DNA from 3 places in the Nonomuraea sp. NPDC023979 genome. Region 3 is predicted to be linked to each of the others. Evidence: predicted binding sites of a transcription regulator. Region 3 holds the regulator's gene; each other region holds the start of a gene.
The links. The regulator HrcA, encoded in region 3, represses chaperone genes, less so after heat shock. The targets are predictions, from matches to a motif close to TTGGCACTCTCNNNNNGAGAGTGCCAA.
Positions count from the first base shown of each region.

Region 1: groES (co-chaperone GroES) is a predicted target of HrcA. The motif match lies at 3,013-3,039, and genes of this name have one in related genera.
Region 2: groL (chaperonin GroEL) is a predicted target of HrcA. The motif match lies at 2,641-2,667, and genes of this name have one in related genera.

Region 1 is NZ_JBEZZG010000030.1:68,051-73,042, reverse strand. Features, by position in the region: gene AB0G11_RS37230 (hypothetical protein) at 1-100, opposite strand, end outside; gene AB0G11_RS37225 (class I SAM-dependent methyltransferase) at 296-1,468, opposite strand; gene AB0G11_RS37220 (MarR family transcriptional regulator) at 1,502-1,999, opposite strand; gene AB0G11_RS37215 (NAD-dependent epimerase/dehydratase family protein) at 2,070-2,954, shown strand; gene groES (co-chaperone GroES) at 3,126-3,440, shown strand; gene groL (chaperonin GroEL) at 3,514-4,992, shown strand, end outside.
Region 2 is NZ_JBEZZG010000031.1:79,160-84,151, forward strand. Features, by position in the region: gene AB0G11_RS37980 (NAD(P)-dependent oxidoreductase) at 1-253, shown strand, start outside; gene AB0G11_RS37985 (nuclear transport factor 2 family protein) at 282-716, opposite strand; gene groL (chaperonin GroEL) at 904-2,532, opposite strand; gene AB0G11_RS37995 (cold-shock protein) at 2,827-3,027, opposite strand; gene AB0G11_RS38000 (MoaD/ThiS family protein) at 3,275-3,550, opposite strand; gene thrC (threonine synthase) at 3,575-4,804, opposite strand; SAM riboswitch class I at 4,818-4,958, opposite strand.
Region 3 is NZ_JBEZZG010000004.1:187,826-192,817, forward strand. Features, by position in the region: gene AB0G11_RS10185 (nitrate- and nitrite sensing domain-containing protein) at 1-1,635, shown strand, start outside; gene dnaJ (molecular chaperone DnaJ) at 1,603-2,742, opposite strand; gene hrcA (heat-inducible transcriptional repressor HrcA) at 2,754-3,773, opposite strand; gene AB0G11_RS10200 (hypothetical protein) at 3,922-4,629, shown strand; gene AB0G11_RS10205 (DUF3097 domain-containing protein) at 4,648-4,992, shown strand, end outside.

The DNA of each region.
Region 1 (4,992 bases), on a different contig from region 3:
GATCCTGGGCGGCACGCGCCAGCAGCTCCCGCATCCTGTCGGAGATGGCGGTCTGGCCGCCTGCCTGCAGAAGGGTGGTGGTGTGGTTGGAATGGTCCACCGAAAGGCTCCTTCGCTGTCGACGGTCTGCCGCGTGGCGGTGGGGTTGGGTCCGATGTGCAAGTGAAAGAAGGAGAACGCGGCTCACCGCAATAGGGGGGAGAACTCCCGCCCGGCTACCTTAGCCTTTCGATCAAGGTCCGTCATCGGCGAAGGAGAAGATCGCTCTTATGATGGAATCGTCCAGATTTGTCATTCACGCAGGTCGTGACGGGCGGCAGATCAGAACGGATGGTTTATCCATAATCCTCGTCAGAATGACGACGGCGGATTCTTCACCGGAAAGCCGGAGGTCGCCGCGCAGCCGCTCGATATCCACAGCCGATCCGCGCTTTTTAATGGTGACATTTCCGACGCGGCGTGCCCGCAGCGCCGCTCTGAGCCGTTTGAGCGAGAACGGCAGCGTCTCGACCACCTCGTACCGCGCGGCCCACGGCGTGTCGACCGGCTCGTCCCCCGAGATGTAGGCGATCATCGGGTCGGCCAGCCACCCGCCCACCAGCTCGGCCACCTCGCCCACCAGATGCGCCCGCACCGCGGCCCCGTCCGGCTCGTACACATAGCGCCCCACCGGCCCGGTGCCGGCCTCGACCCCGGTGGCGGTCAGCGTGTGACCGCCCGGCAGGAGCGTCGCCCGCCGCCCGGGCTCGCCGGCGCCCGTCCAGAGCGCGGCCTCCTTCACCTCGCCCTTGTACGAGACCCACTCGGCCTGCGCCTGCGCGGGGATGAACTCGTACGGGATGCCGGGGGCGACCTTGAGGCAGGCCAGGCGCGCCCGGGAGAGCAGGTCGAGGACGACGGGCCAGGGCGGCGAGTAGGACATCGGGTCGAACGTGCGGCCCCGCGAGCCGCGCCTGGCCGGGTCGGCGAACAGCACGTCGTGGTCCTCGGGCCGCACGGTCGCGGCGTCGGCCACCCGCACGGTGACGCGCTCGCCCAGGCCGAGCGCGTCGGCGTTGGCGCGGGCGACGGCGGCGGTCAGCGGGTCGGCGTCGACGGCCTCGACCGTGCGACCGGCGCGGGCCAGCGCCAGGAAGTCGCCGCCGATGCCGCAGCAGGCGTCGGCGACGCGCGGCCCGGCGCCGCACTCGGCCAGGCGGCGGGCCCGGTGCTCGGCGACCTCGGCGCGGGTGGACTGTTCGAGGCCGTGCGGGGTGAAGAACATGCGCGCCGCGTCGGCGCCGAACTTGGCGGCGGCCCGCTCGCGCAGCCCCGCCTGGGTGAGCGCCGCCGAGGTCAGGGCGGCGTCGTAGGTGCGGCGCAGCCGGGTGGCCGCCGCGACCGGGTCGGCGCCGGCGAGCTCCTCCGCCTCGGCCAGCGCCCGCAGGCCGCGCGGTGTCAGCAGCTCGGTGAAGGCGTCCAGGTCCACGACGTACGACGGTAGTGCACGCGGCGGGCCGGCTCAGAGATCGGTGTCGCGCAGGGAGACGAGCAGTTTGCGCAGCAGCCCGGCCAGGGCGGCGCGCTCGTCCTCGTCGAGCCCGGCCAGCAGGTCGCGCTCGTTGTCGAGGTGCCCCTCCAGCACGTCGTCGACCAGGCGCAGCCCCTCGGGGGTGAGCGAGACCAGGATCATGCGGCGGTTTCCCGGCGCCGGCCGGCGGTCGACCAGGCCGCGCTCGACCAGGCGGTCCATGCGGTTGGTGAGCGCGCCGGGGCTGACCATGGCGGAGGAGGACAGGTCCTTCATGCACATGGTGTGGCTCTCGCCGCTGCGCAGCAGCGTGGCCAGCATGTCGAACTCCCAGGGCTCCAGGCCGCGCCCGGCCAGGAACTCCTTGACGCCGCGTTCGAGCAGGCGCGAGAGGCGGGAGACCCGGCCGACGACGCCCATGGGCGAGGCGTCCAGGCCGGGGCGGGCCCGCGCCCACTGTCCGAGGATCACGTCGACGGCGTCTTCCATACGCCCGACGATATCAAAAATTTCGACGTTGAAATTTCTGGGGAGCCGCGCTAGTTTCCGGAGTGTCGAAGTGTTCAACGTCGAAGTGTTCGAGGTGGAAGACATGAAGGTGCTGGTGCTGGGCGCGACGGGCTACATCGGCGGAGTGCTGGTCGAGCGGCTGATCGAGCGCGGCCACGAGGTCGCGGCGCTGGTGCGGCCGTCGGCCGACGGGAGCAGGCGGGTGCCCGGGGCGGCCGACGAGCGCCACGGCGACCTGGCGGACCCGGCGTCGGTCGCCGCCGCGCTGACCGCCGACGTCGACGCCGTGGTGCACGCCGCCGAGCTGACCGGCGACCGGGAGACCGACCTGGCCTCCGTCGGCGCGCTCGCCGCCTCCGGGAAGCGGGTGACGTACGTGAGCGGGGTCTGGGTGCTCGGCGAGGTGGACGGCGGGGACGAGGAGAGCCCGGCCGACCCCGTCCCGCTGGTCGCCTACCGCGACCAGGTCGAGCGGCTCGTGCTCGACGGCGGCGGGGCGGTGGTCCGGCCGGGCGTCGTCCACGGCCGGGGCGGCGGCATCCCCGCGCTGCTGCGCGAGCAGGCGGCCCGGCGCGGCACGGGCGTGTACGTGACCGCCGGGGGAGTGCCCGCCTGGGCGGCCGTGCACGTGGACGACCTGGCGGACCTGCTCGTCGCGGTCGTGGAGAAGGGGGAGGCGCGGATCTACCACGCCATCGCCGAGGAGGGCGTGCCCGTGGACGCCGTCGCCGAGGCGGCGGGTGTGGCGGCCGGCGTGGGCGCCGCCGCGGAGCCGTGGCCGCTCGCGGAGGCCGCCGGAGTGCTGGGCGAGGGATTCGCCCAGGCCCTCGCGCTCAGCCAGCGCATCGGCGCGTCGCGCACCCGGGCGGCCCTGGGCTGGAACCCCGGCCGGGCCGGGATCGTGGCCGACCTGGCGGAAGGCTCCTACGCCTGATCGCCCAGAGCTGACGCGTTCGTGTTGACTGTCAAGCCCCTCTTGCATATGTTTCCTGTTGGCACTCTCCCCTTGAGAGTGCCAACTGTGCGACGAGGCAGGTCTGGCACCCGCGACGGCAGGCCCCGCTGGTCGCCTCTTCTGATCATTCAAATCTGAAGGGGAGGTCCGATCGTGACGACCGCCACCAAGGTTCCCGTTAAGCCGCTCGGCGACCGCATCGTGGTTCAGCCGCTTGAGGCAGAGCAGACCACCGCTTCCGGCCTGGTCATCCCGGACACCGCCAAGGAGAAGCCGCAGGAGGGCAAGGTCCTCGCGGTGGGCCCGGGCAACTGGGACGAGGACGGCGACAAGCGGATTCCGCTCGACGTCTCCGAGGGCGACATCGTCCTCTACAGCAAGTACGGCGGCACCGAGGTCAAGTACGGCGGCGAGGAGTACCTCGTGCTCTCCGCCCGCGACGTTCTCGCGATCATCGAGAAGTAAGCCGGTCGTGTCGGGCCCCGGGCGCTCCCAAGGCGGCCGGGGCTTTCGACGCTAGGAGAGGACTTTCAGCAAAATGGCGAAGATTCTGGAGTTCGACGAGGACGCCCGCCGCGCGCTTGAGCGCGGAGTCAACGCCCTCGCGGACGCCGTGAAGGTTACCCTCGGCCCGCGTGGCCGCAACGTCGTCATCGACAAGAAGTTCGGTGCTCCGACGATCACCAACGACGGTGTCACCATCGCTCGCGAGGTCGAGCTGGAGGACCGTTACGAGAACCTCGGCGCCCAGCTCGCCAAGGAAGTTGCCACCAAGACCAACGACATCGCGGGTGACGGCACCACCACCGCGACCGTCCTGGCCCAGGCCATGGTCCGCGAGGGCCTGCGCAACGTGGCGGCCGGCGCCTCGCCGCTGTCGCTCAAGCGCGGCATCGACAAGGCCGCCAAGGACGTCAGCGACAGGCTGCTCGCCTCGGCCATCCCGGTCGAGGACAAGAAGGCCATCGCCGACGTGGCGACGATCTCCGCCCAGGACGCCAAGATCGGTGACCTGATCGCCGAGGCGTTCGACAAGGTCGGCAAGGACGGCGTGCTGACCGTCGAAGAGTCCAACGCCATGGGCATGGAGCTCGAGTTCACCGAGGGCCTGCAGTTCGACAAGGGTTACCTGTCGGCCTACATGGTGACCGACTCCGAGCGGATGGAGTCCGTCCTGGAGGACGCCTACATCCTGCTCACCCAGGGCAAGGTCTCCTCCATCGCGGACTTCCTGCCGCTGCTGGAGCAGATCGCCCAGACGAAGAAGCCGCTGCTCGTGGTCGCCGAGGACGTCGAGGGCGAGGCCCTGGCCGTCCTGGTCACCAACAAGATCCGCGGCACCTTCACCTCCGTCGCCGTCAAGGCTCCGGGCTTCGGCGACCGCCGCAAGGCGATGCTGCAGGACATGGCCATCCTCACCGGCGGCCAGGTCGTCAGCGAGGAGGTCGGCCTCAAGCTGGAGAACGTCGGCCTGGAGGTGCTCGGCACCGCCCGCCGCATCGTCGTCACCAAGGACGCCACGACCATCGTCGACGGCGCCGGCGACCCTGCCGCGATCGAGGACCGGGTCAAGGAGATCAAGCTCGCCATCGAGCAGTCCGACTCCGACTGGGACCGCGAGAAGCTCCAGGAGCGCCTGGCCAAGCTCGCGGGCGGCGTGTGCGTGCTGCGCGTCGGCGCGGCCACCGAGGTGGAGCTCAAGGAGAAGAAGCACCGCCTCGAGGACGCGATCTCCGCGACGCGCGCCGCGATCGAGGAGGGCATCGTCTCCGGCGGCGGCTCCGCGCTGATCCACGTCTCCAAGGACCTCGACGACCTCGGCCTGACGGGCGACGAGGCGACCGGTGTCAACATCGTGCGCCGCGCGCTGGTCGAGCCGGCCCGCTGGATCGCCGAGAACGCCGGCCTGGAGGGCTACGTCGTCACCCACAAGGTGGCGGAGCTGCCTGCGGGCCACGGCCTCAACGCGGCCACCGGCGAGTACGGCGACCTGCTCGCGCAGGGCGTCAACGACCCG
Region 2 (4,992 bases), on a different contig from region 3:
CATGCCCGCGGTGCTCAACCCCGCCTGGCTCGCCCAGCAGGCGCCGAGCCTGGACGAAGGGGCGTATCCGGGGGATCTGGGGACGCTGCAGATGAACTTCAACGCGCTGGAGCACATCCTCCGGACCAGCGCCGAACAGGGCGTCCATTCCGAGCAGCCCCGGTTGATGAAGGAGCTCGCCGAACGGGCGATCGCGGAGGGGCACGGGAGCGAGAACTACTTCGCCATGTTCGAGATCTTCAAGCAGGCGTGAGGGCGGTCCCCGGTCCCCGCGCCGCCTCTCAGACCGCAGGGTGACGACGGCTCCCCACAGGCGGAGGGCAGGCGTCGGCGATGGCCTGGGGGTCCCAGTAGAAGGGCCGGCATTCGAGCATGCGCCCGTCCCGTACGGTGATCAGCTGCATGATCAGGGCGTCGACGTCCCGCCCTGTGGCGCGGGCGCGGAAGCGGACCCGGTTGCGGACGACCACCGTGCTGTCGTCGCCCCAATGCTCCTGCTCCAGGAATTCCATCGACTCCCACACCTCGCTGAAGGCGGCGAGAAAGCGTTCCATCCCGTCATGCCCGCGCCAGGTTCCCGTTCCGGTGAAAGGCAATCCCGGCGCCTGGTGCAGCACCACTTCAGGGTCGAGGTGTACGGCGACGTCGTCGTACGACGCCTTGCCGAATCCGCCGGCGGCGACGTACGCGGCCTCGGCGGCGTAAAACTTCTCCATGACTGCCCAAGCGCTCATTGCCCCAGAGTTCCACCCGGACCGGAACCTGGCTGGCGTGGATCAGACCTGTTTGTCGCGCACAAGAGAAGAAGCCGCCCCTATTTAGGGACGGCTCCGATAAACACATCAGCCCGAGCCGGAAATCCGGACCGGGCTGACGCTATCGCCACGTGGAACGCGATCGGACCTAGAAGTCCATGTCGCCGCCGCCGGGCATGCCAGCGGGAGCGGCCGGGGTCTTCTCGGGCTTCTCGGCGATGACGGCCTCGGTGGTGAGGAAGAGCGCCGCGATGGAGGCGGCGTTCTGCAGCGCCGAGCGCGTCACCTTGGCCGGGTCGAGGATGCCCGACTCGAACATGTTGACGTACTCGCCGGTGGCCGCGTTGAGGCCCTCACCCGGGGTGAGGTTGCGCACGCGCTCGACCACGACGCCGCCCTCGAGGCCGGCGTTGACCGCGATCTGCTTGAGCGGCTCCTCCAGGGCCTTGCGGACGATCGCGGCACCGGTGGCCTCGTCGCCGGTCAGCTCCAGCTTGTCGAAGGCCTTGGCGCCGGCCTGCAGCAGCGCCACGCCACCACCGGGGACGATGCCCTCCTCGACGGCCGCCTTGGCGTTGCGCACGGCGTCCTCGATGCGGTGCTTGCGCTCCTTGAGCTCGACCTCGGTGGCCGCGCCCGCCTTGATGACGGCGACGCCACCGGCGAGCTTGGCCAGGCGCTCCTGGAGCTTCTCGCGGTCGTAGTCGGAGTCCGTGCGCTCGATCTCGGCGCGGATCTCGTTCACGCGGCCGCTGATCGCGTCGGCGTCACCGGCGCCGTCGACGATCGTGGTCTCGTCCTTGGTGACGACGACCTTGCGGGCGCGGCCGAGCAGGTCGAGGGTGGCGTTCTCGAGCTTGAGACCGACCTCCTCGGCGATGACCTGGCCACCGGTGAGGATGGCGATGTCGCCGAGCATGGCCTTGCGGCGGTCACCGAAGCCCGGGGCCTTGACGGCCACGGAGCGGAACAGGCCGCGGATCTTGTTGACCACGAGGGTGGCCAGGGCCTCGCCCTCGATGTCCTCGGCGATGATGAGGAGCGGCTTGCCGGACTGCACGACCTTGTCGAGCAGGGGCAGCAGGTCCTTGTTGGCCGAGACCTTCGAGTTGACGATGAGGATGTACGGGTCCTCGAGCACGGCCTCCATACGGTCGGAGTCCGTCACGAAGTACATCGACGTCATGCCCTTGTCGAAGCGCATGCCCTCGGTGAGCTCGAGCTCGAGGCCGAAGGTGTTGCTCTCCTCGACGGTGATGACGCCTTCCTTGCCGACCTTGTCCATCGCCTCGGCGATGAGCGAGCCGATCTCGGGGTCGGCGGCGGAGATGGAGGCGGTGGAGGCGATCTGCTCCTTGGTCTCCACGTCCTTGGCCAGCTTGGACAGCTCCTCGCTGACCCGCTCCACGGCCGCCTCGATGCCCTTCTTCAGGGCCATCGGGTTGGCGCCGGCGGCCACGTTGCGCAGGCCCTCACGGACGAGCGCCTGGGCGAGCACGGTGGCGGTGGTGGTGCCGTCGCCCGCGACGTCGTCGGTCTTCTTGGCGACTTCCTTGACCAGCTCGGCGCCGATCTTCTCCCACGGGTCCTCGAGCTCGATCTCCTTGGCGATGGAGACACCGTCGTTGGTGATCGTGGGGGCGCCCCACTTCTTCTCCAGCACGACGTTGCGGCCCTTGGGCCCCAGGGTCACCTTGACGGCGTCGGCGAGCTGGTTCATACCGCGCTCGAGACCGCGCCGGGCGTCCTCGTCAAACGCGATCATCTTGGCTGCCATAAGGCTAGACCTCCCAGACACAGGGTGGCTGCTGCGATCGAGCCGACGCCCGCGACGGCATGTGGGCCCGCAGCTCCTTCGGCGGACCCCATCGTCTCGATCCCAGGGTTGGCACTCTGCGACAGAGAGTGCCAACGAATTGTTTAGCACTCTACCCGGTCGAGTGCAAGCCGACAGCACCCCGCCCCAGGTCACGTCGGTACGGCGGGCCCGTGAGCCCGCCGTACGTGAGGGGACGAGAGGTGGCGGTTCGCACGTACTGCGCTGACGTGCGAGCCGCCCGTGCTCACCACGTCAGACCGAGCGGACGGACTCCGCCTGCGGTCCCTTCTGGCCCTGCGTGATCTCGAACTCGACCCGTTGGCCCTGCTCGAGAGACCGATACCCGTCCATCAAGATTGCCGAGTAATGGACGAATACATCCTTACCACCGTCTACCGCGATGAAGCCGTAGCCCTTGTCCGCGTTGAACCACTTGACGGTGCCCTGCGCCACTTCCGACTCCTCTTACTGGGCTCATAGATCCCGCCCATTCCTCCGCGAGACCCACAATCGCCTGACTAATGGATATCAGCCGTACGATCGCACTCGACCATACCTGTGGGAAGGCGTTTGGCAACAGAGTCAATCGGCAAATCGGGTATTTCACCTCACGCTAACTGGTTCAACCTTGTATTTCACAAAAGAGAAGGCGCCCGCATGGGGCGCCTTCTAGAGGGTCGTTCTGGAGATCGGGGGGTTCTCAGCCGCCAGCGACCGCCGGGATGATGGAGATCTGAGTGCCCTCAGGGGCGGGAGTGTCGAGCCCCTCGGCGAAACGGACATCCTCTTCGCCAACGTAAACGTTGACAAAACGACGAATCTTGCCCGATTCATCAAGAATGCGCGCGCCGATGCCCGGGTAGTCGGAGTCGAGCTTGGCAAGCACGTCACGCAGCGTCGCGCCCTCTCCACTCACCTCCGCGTTACCGCCGGTGTAGGTGCGCAGGATGGTGGGAATCCGCACAGAAACGCTCATGGTAAATCTCGCCTTTCCTGGTTGTCAGACAGTCGCGCGGAACGCGTCGAGAGAGGGCCGGATCACGGCCGTGGGGGTGACGTCGGTGACCGCGTCGAGCGTCTTGAGCCCGTCACCAGTGTTGAGCACCACGGTTTCGGCCTCGGGGTCGAGCTGGCCGGTCTCGACGAGCTTCTTCAGCACGCCGACGGTCACACCGCCGGCCGTCTCGGCGAAGATGCCCTCGGTCGAGGCCAGCAGTTTGATCGCGGCGACGATCTCGGCGTCCGTGACGTCCTCCACCGCCCCGCCGGTGCGGCGCGCGATGTCGAGCACGTAGGGGCCGTCGGCGGGGTTGCCGATGGCCAGCGACTTGGCGATGGTGTCGGGCTTGACCGGCTGGACGACGTCGTGGCCGGCCTTGTAGGCGGCCGAGACCGGCGAGCAGCCGAGCGCCTGCGCCCCGAACACCTTGTACGGGCTGTCCTCGACCAGGCCGAGCTGGATGAGCTCCTTGAAGCCCTTGTCGATCTTGGTGAGCTGGGAGCCGGAGGCGATCGGGATGACGATCTGCTCGGGCAGCTTCCAGCCGAGCTGCTCGGCGATCTCGTAGGCGAGCGTCTTGGAGCCCTCGGCGTAGTAGGGCCGCAGGTTGACGTTGACGAATCCCCACTTGTCGCCCAGCGGGTCGCCGATGAGCTCCGAGCAGAACCGGTTGACCTCGTCGTAGGTGCCGTCGATGCCGATCAGCTTGCCGCCGAACACCCGGGCCATGGCGATCTTCGCCTGCTCCAGGTCGGCGGGGATGAACACGCAGGCCTCCAGGCCGGCCCTGGCGGCGGCGGCCGTCACCGCGCCGGCCAGGTTGCCGGTGGAGGAGCACGACAGCGTGTGGAAGCCGAAGTTGCGGGCCGCCTCGACGGCGATGGCCACCACCCGGTCCTTGAAGGAGTGGGTGGGGTTGCCCGAGTCGTCCTTGACGTACAGGGACTTGATGCCCAGCGCCCGGCCCAGGTTGCCCGCCTTGACGAGCTTGGTCCAGCCGGGGTTCATGTTGGGCTTGGACGCGACGTCGACCGGCACCGGCAGCAGCGAGCGGTAGCGCCAGATGTTGGCCGGGCCCGACTCGATGTCGGCGCGGGTCACGTTCCCGAAGGAGTAGGCCGCCTCGAGCGGCCCGAAACACTCCAGGCAGGCGAAGCTGGGGCCCAGCGGGTAGCGGGTGCCGCACTCGCGGCAGGAGAGAGCGACGGCGGGACCGAAGTCGAGCGACATGAAGCGAGGCCTTCCCTCATCTTCGTCCGCGGCCACCCTGACCACGGACCGGAATTGGCACCCTGTCCCGGTCGGCCTCGCAGGTCGCGAGTCACAAGCCGGGAGGGTTGCCGGGGCTTCGCAGGGCCGGTCCCTCCACCCCTCTGGATGAGCAATATTCAGTTGGAGTTGCTGACTCGGACTCTACC
Region 3 (4,992 bases):
GGCGCCGTCCCCGGAGCCGCCGTGCCTGGCGCCGCCGGAACCACCGCCCCCGGCACGGCCGCCGTCCCCGAAGCGACCGCAACCGCCGTCCCAGGAGCTGCCGAAGGCGCGGTGCCGGGCGCGGCCGGGACCGTCGTGCCGGGCTCAGCCGGGAGCGCCGTGCCGGGGGCGGCGGCCGTGCCGGGGGAGGTGGGGGCGCGGCCCCGGCATCTGACGGTGTTCACCGCCTATACGACGACGATCGCGGCCGTGCTGGCGGCCTCGCACCGGGCGGGGCCGCTGGAGGCGCTGGCGCGGGGCAAGGAGGCCGCCGCGCAGCAGCGGGCGCTGGTGACGGGGGCGCTGGCGGCGGGCGGGTTCGCGGCGCCCGACTACGCGGCGTTCCTGCGGGCCGGGGCCGTGGCGGACGACGCCCTGGCCCGCTACGGGCGGATGGCCGGGCGGACGGGCGCGGCGGCGCTGGACCGGGCGCTGCGGGCCGGACCGGTGGCCCGGGTGGCCGCGCTGGAGCAGGAGGCCGTGGCGAGCGCCTCGGGCACGGAGGTGACGGCGGGGCCCCGGGCATGGGAGAGCGCCACGGAGGCCCGTACGGACGCGCTGAGGGCCGCGCAGCGGGTGGCGGGCGGTCAGGCCCGCGCGGCCGCCGTGGCCGCCGTGGAGCGCGAGACGCGCCGTCTGGTGACGCTGGCGGCCTCCGGCGCCGCGCTGACGCTGGTGCTGCTCGCGCTGGGGGCGCTGGTCGTGCGCTCGGTCCTGCGTCCGCTGCGCAACCTGGCCACGGAGGCGGCCATCCTGCGCGACCACGCGGCCGAGCTGGAGTCCGGCGTACGGGAGGCGGGCCCCGGAAGGGCGCGGGCCGACGCGTTCACCGAGGTGGCGTGGGCCGTCGGCGGCATGCACGCGACGGCGGCGCGGCTGGCCGCCCAGCGGACGGCGCTGCGCGAGGGCACCGCGGAGGCGCTGGCCGAGCTGGGGCGGCGCAACCGCGACCTGGTGCACCGTCAGCTCGGCGCGGTCGGCGTGCTGCAGCGGCACGAGTCCGACCCTGCGGCGCTGGCGCGGCTGTGCGAGCTCGACCGGCTGACCGGGCGGCTGCGCAGGAACGCCGAGAGCCTGCTGGTGCTGGCGGGCAAGCGGGCGGCGCGCCGCTCGTCGGAGCCGGTCCCGGTGGCCGACGTGGTGCGGATGACGCTGGCGGAGATGGAGGGCCATCACCGGGTGACGCTGCGGGTGCTGGACGGCCCGCTGGTGCGCGGGGCCGTCGTGGCCGAGGTGGCGCACCTGCTGGCCGAGCTGGTGGAGAACGCGCTGGCGTTCTCGCCGCCCGACGCCGAGGTGGAGATCTGGGCACGCGCCGACGAGGGCGAGTGCCGCATCACGATCACCGATCACGGCGTCGGCATGACGCCCGCCGAGCTGGCCGCGGCCAACGCCCGGCTCAGGGGCGAGGAGAGCTTCCTGGCCGCGCCCGACCGCTGCCTCGGCCACCACGTGGTGGGCCGGCTGGCGGAGCGGCTCGGCGTGCGGGTGTGGCTGCACGAGACGCCCCGCTCCGGGGTGACCGCCCGGGTGGCGCTGCCGGAGGAGCTCCTGACGGCTGCCTCAGCGGCCGTTGAACGCGTCGCGCAGCCGTGAGAAGAACCCCTGCTGCCCCGGCGCGAACTTGCCGGGCGGGCGCTCCTCGCCGCGCAGCTTGGCCAGCTCGCGCAGCAGCTCCTCCTGGGCCGGGTCGAGGCGGCCGGGCGTCTCGACGTTGACGTGGATGAGCAGGTCGCCGCGGCCCGACTCGTTGAGCCGCTGGACGCCGCGCCCGTACATGGTGATGACCTGACCGGACTGGGTGCCGGGCCGCACGTCGACCTCCTCCGGGCCGTCGAGCGTCTCGACGGACAGGATGGTGCCGAGCGCGGCCGCCGTCATCGGGATCTGGACCGTGCAGTGCAGGTCGTCGCCGCGCCGCTCGAAGATCTCGTGCGGCTTCTCGGCGATCTCCAGGAACAGGTCGCCGGGCGGGCCGCCGCCGGGGCCGACCTCGCCCTCGCCGGCGAGCTGGATGTGGGTGCCGTCCTCGACGCCGGCCGGGATCCGGACCTTGATCGTGCGGCGGGTGCGCACCCGGCCGTCGCCGGAGCACTCCTGGCACGGGTGGCGGATGATGCTGCCGAAGCCGCCGCACTGCGGGCACGGCCGCGAGGTCATGACCTGGCCCAGGAACGAGCGGGTGACCTGGGAGATCTCGCCGCGCCCGTTGCACATGTCACAGGTGTCGGGGTGGGTGCCCTGGGCGGTGCCGGCGCCCTGGCACACCTCACAGGTGACGGCCGTGTCGACGACGAGCTCACGGGTGGTGCCGAACGCGGTCTCGCGCAGGTCGAGCTCGACCCGGATGGTCGCGTTGCGGCCGCGCCTGGCACGCGAGCGGGGCCCGCGCGTGCCGCCGGCGGTGCCGAAGAAGGCGTCCATGATGTCGCTGAACGGGAACCCGGCGCCGAACCCGCCGGCGCCCGCACCCGCGCCGCCGCCGCCGAACGGGTCGCCGCCGAGGTCGTACATCTGGCGCTTGCTCGGGTCGGACAGCACCTCGTAGGCCTGCGTGATCTCCTTGAACCGCTCCTGGGTGGCGGGATCGGGATTCACGTCAGGGTGCAGCTCGCGGGCCAGCCGGCGGTAGGCCTTCTTGATCTCGTCCTGACTGGCGTCACGGCGCACCCCGAGGGTGGCGTAGTAGTCGCTGTTTGCCACTTATCGACCTCTTAAGATGCAGCCAGGATCTGGCTGACGTAGCGTGCCACCGCGCGTACGGCGCCCATCGTCACGGGGTAGTCCATCCTCGTGGGGCCCAGCACGCCGAGCCGGGCCAGTTGGTTGTCGCCTTGACCGTATCCCGTGGCGACGATGGACGTGCCCCGCAGTCCGGTATAGGCGTTCTCGGAACCGATGCGCACGGTGAGAGCGGACGGGGTGTCTGTGGTTGTCTCGCCGAGCAGCCGCATGAGCACGACCTGTTCCTCCAGCGCCTCCAGCACGTCGCGCAGGCCGACGCTGAAGTCGGCGCCGGCCAGGTTGGCCGCGCCGGCGAACACGATCTTCTCGTCGTGCCGCTCGACGAGCGTTTCGAGCAGGACCGACAGGATCGTCGCCACCACCGGCCGGTCCTCGACCGGCAGCCGCTCGGGCAGGTCGGACACCAGCTCCGGCACGCTGGCCAGGCCGCAGCCGTCGAGACAGGCGTTGAGCACCGCGCGCAGGTGCGCGATGCGGGTGTCCTCCACCACCTCGGGCAGCTCGATCACGCGCTGCTCGACGCGGCCGGTGTTGGTGATCAGGACGAGCATGACCCGCCGCTCGGCGAGCGGGACCAGCTCGACGTGCCGGACCGTGGAACGGGTCAGGGTCGGATACTGCACGACGGCGACCTGCCTGGTGAGCTGCGCGAGCAGCCGCACCGTGCGGGTCACCACGTCGTCGAGGTCGACCGCGCCCGCCAGGAAGGTCTCGATCGCCCGGCGCTCCGCTCCGGAGAGCGGCTTGACCTGCGAGAGCCTGTCGACGAACAGGCGATAACCCTTGTCCGTCGGCACTCGGCCCGCGCTGGTGTGCGGCTGGGTGATGTAGCCCTCCTCCTCCAGCGCGGCCATGTCGTTGCGGACCGTCGCCGGGGAGACCTTGAGGTTGTGGCGCTCGGCGAGCGCCTTCGAGCCGACGGGTTCGTTGGTCGACACGTAGTCTTCGACAATGGCGCGGAGCACCGCGAGTTTACGATCGTCGAGCACGTGCGCACCTCCTACCGCTGCCTTTAGGGGAAACGCCAGGTCTAGCACTCTGTGTTCCCGAGTGCCAAGTGTACGGCTCTCACCCACAAGGTGCGATAACGCCGGGGGCCCGATGACAAGCCGAATGCCAAGCCTCACACTTGCCGCCATGACGGACAATTCGCCGTACGGCCCGCCGCCTCCGCCGGGGCCGCAGCCGGGGACCCACCACCAGTATCCGCCCCCTCCCCCTGGTCAGCAGCCCTACTTCGCCCCGCCGCCGCCCCCGTACGGGCAGCAGTTCCCGCCTCCGTACGGGCAGCGGGTGGACCCGAAGGCGATCCGGCCCCGGCTGAGGTGGATCGGCCTCGCATGGGGCGTGGCCGCCGTGTGCGTGCTGGCCGCCGGGGCGCTGTTCGTGAGCAGCCTGTTCAGCACGGTGGCGAACGTGGCGCCGAACCGCACGTTCGCCGCCGGCGAGACGGTCGCGGCCACGCTCGACCCGGCCGACGGCCCCGCCCTTTACCTCGCCTCCGACGGCCCGGTCAGCTACGACTGCCAGATCTCCGGCGGCGCCACGCTCATCGCGCCCTCCGGCACGACCACGCTCACCGTCGACGGCACCCGCTGGGAGCAGATCGCGCTGGTCAACGCGCCGTCGGCGGGCCAGTACCAGGTCACCTGCGCCACCCAGCAGCAGTCGGACGCCCGGTTCGGCATCGGCACGGGCGTGCTCGGCGCGGCGGCCGGGGTCGTGGGCGGCGCGGCGGTGGCCGCGATCGTGGCCGCGATCGGCGTGCTCGCGGCGGCCTTCGTGACGATCGTGGTCGTGGTACGCCGCAGCGGGCACCGCAAGCGCCTCGCGGCGGGCGGGTGATTTGCTACGGTCCCCGGTGTGTACGACGGTGATGTTCTCGCGGGAAACTGGCGGCGCCCGGGCAAGGGCAAGATCCCGCAGGTGCCGGCCGAGCCGGACCTGGTGGTGGAGGACGCCGACAGCGGCTTCTGCGGCGCGGTGGTGGCCTGCGACAAGGAGGCCGTCACGCTGGAGGACCGCTTCGGCAGGCGCCGGCTGTTCCCGCTCGCGCCCGCCGCGTTCCTGCTGGAGGGCAAGGTCGTGACGCTCGTGCGGCCCCAGGCCGCCGCTCCCCGGGCGCCCCGGCGCAGCGCCTCGGGCTCGATCGCCGTGGAGGGGCTGCGGGCCAGGGTGGCCCGCGAGAGCCGCATCTACGTCGAGGGC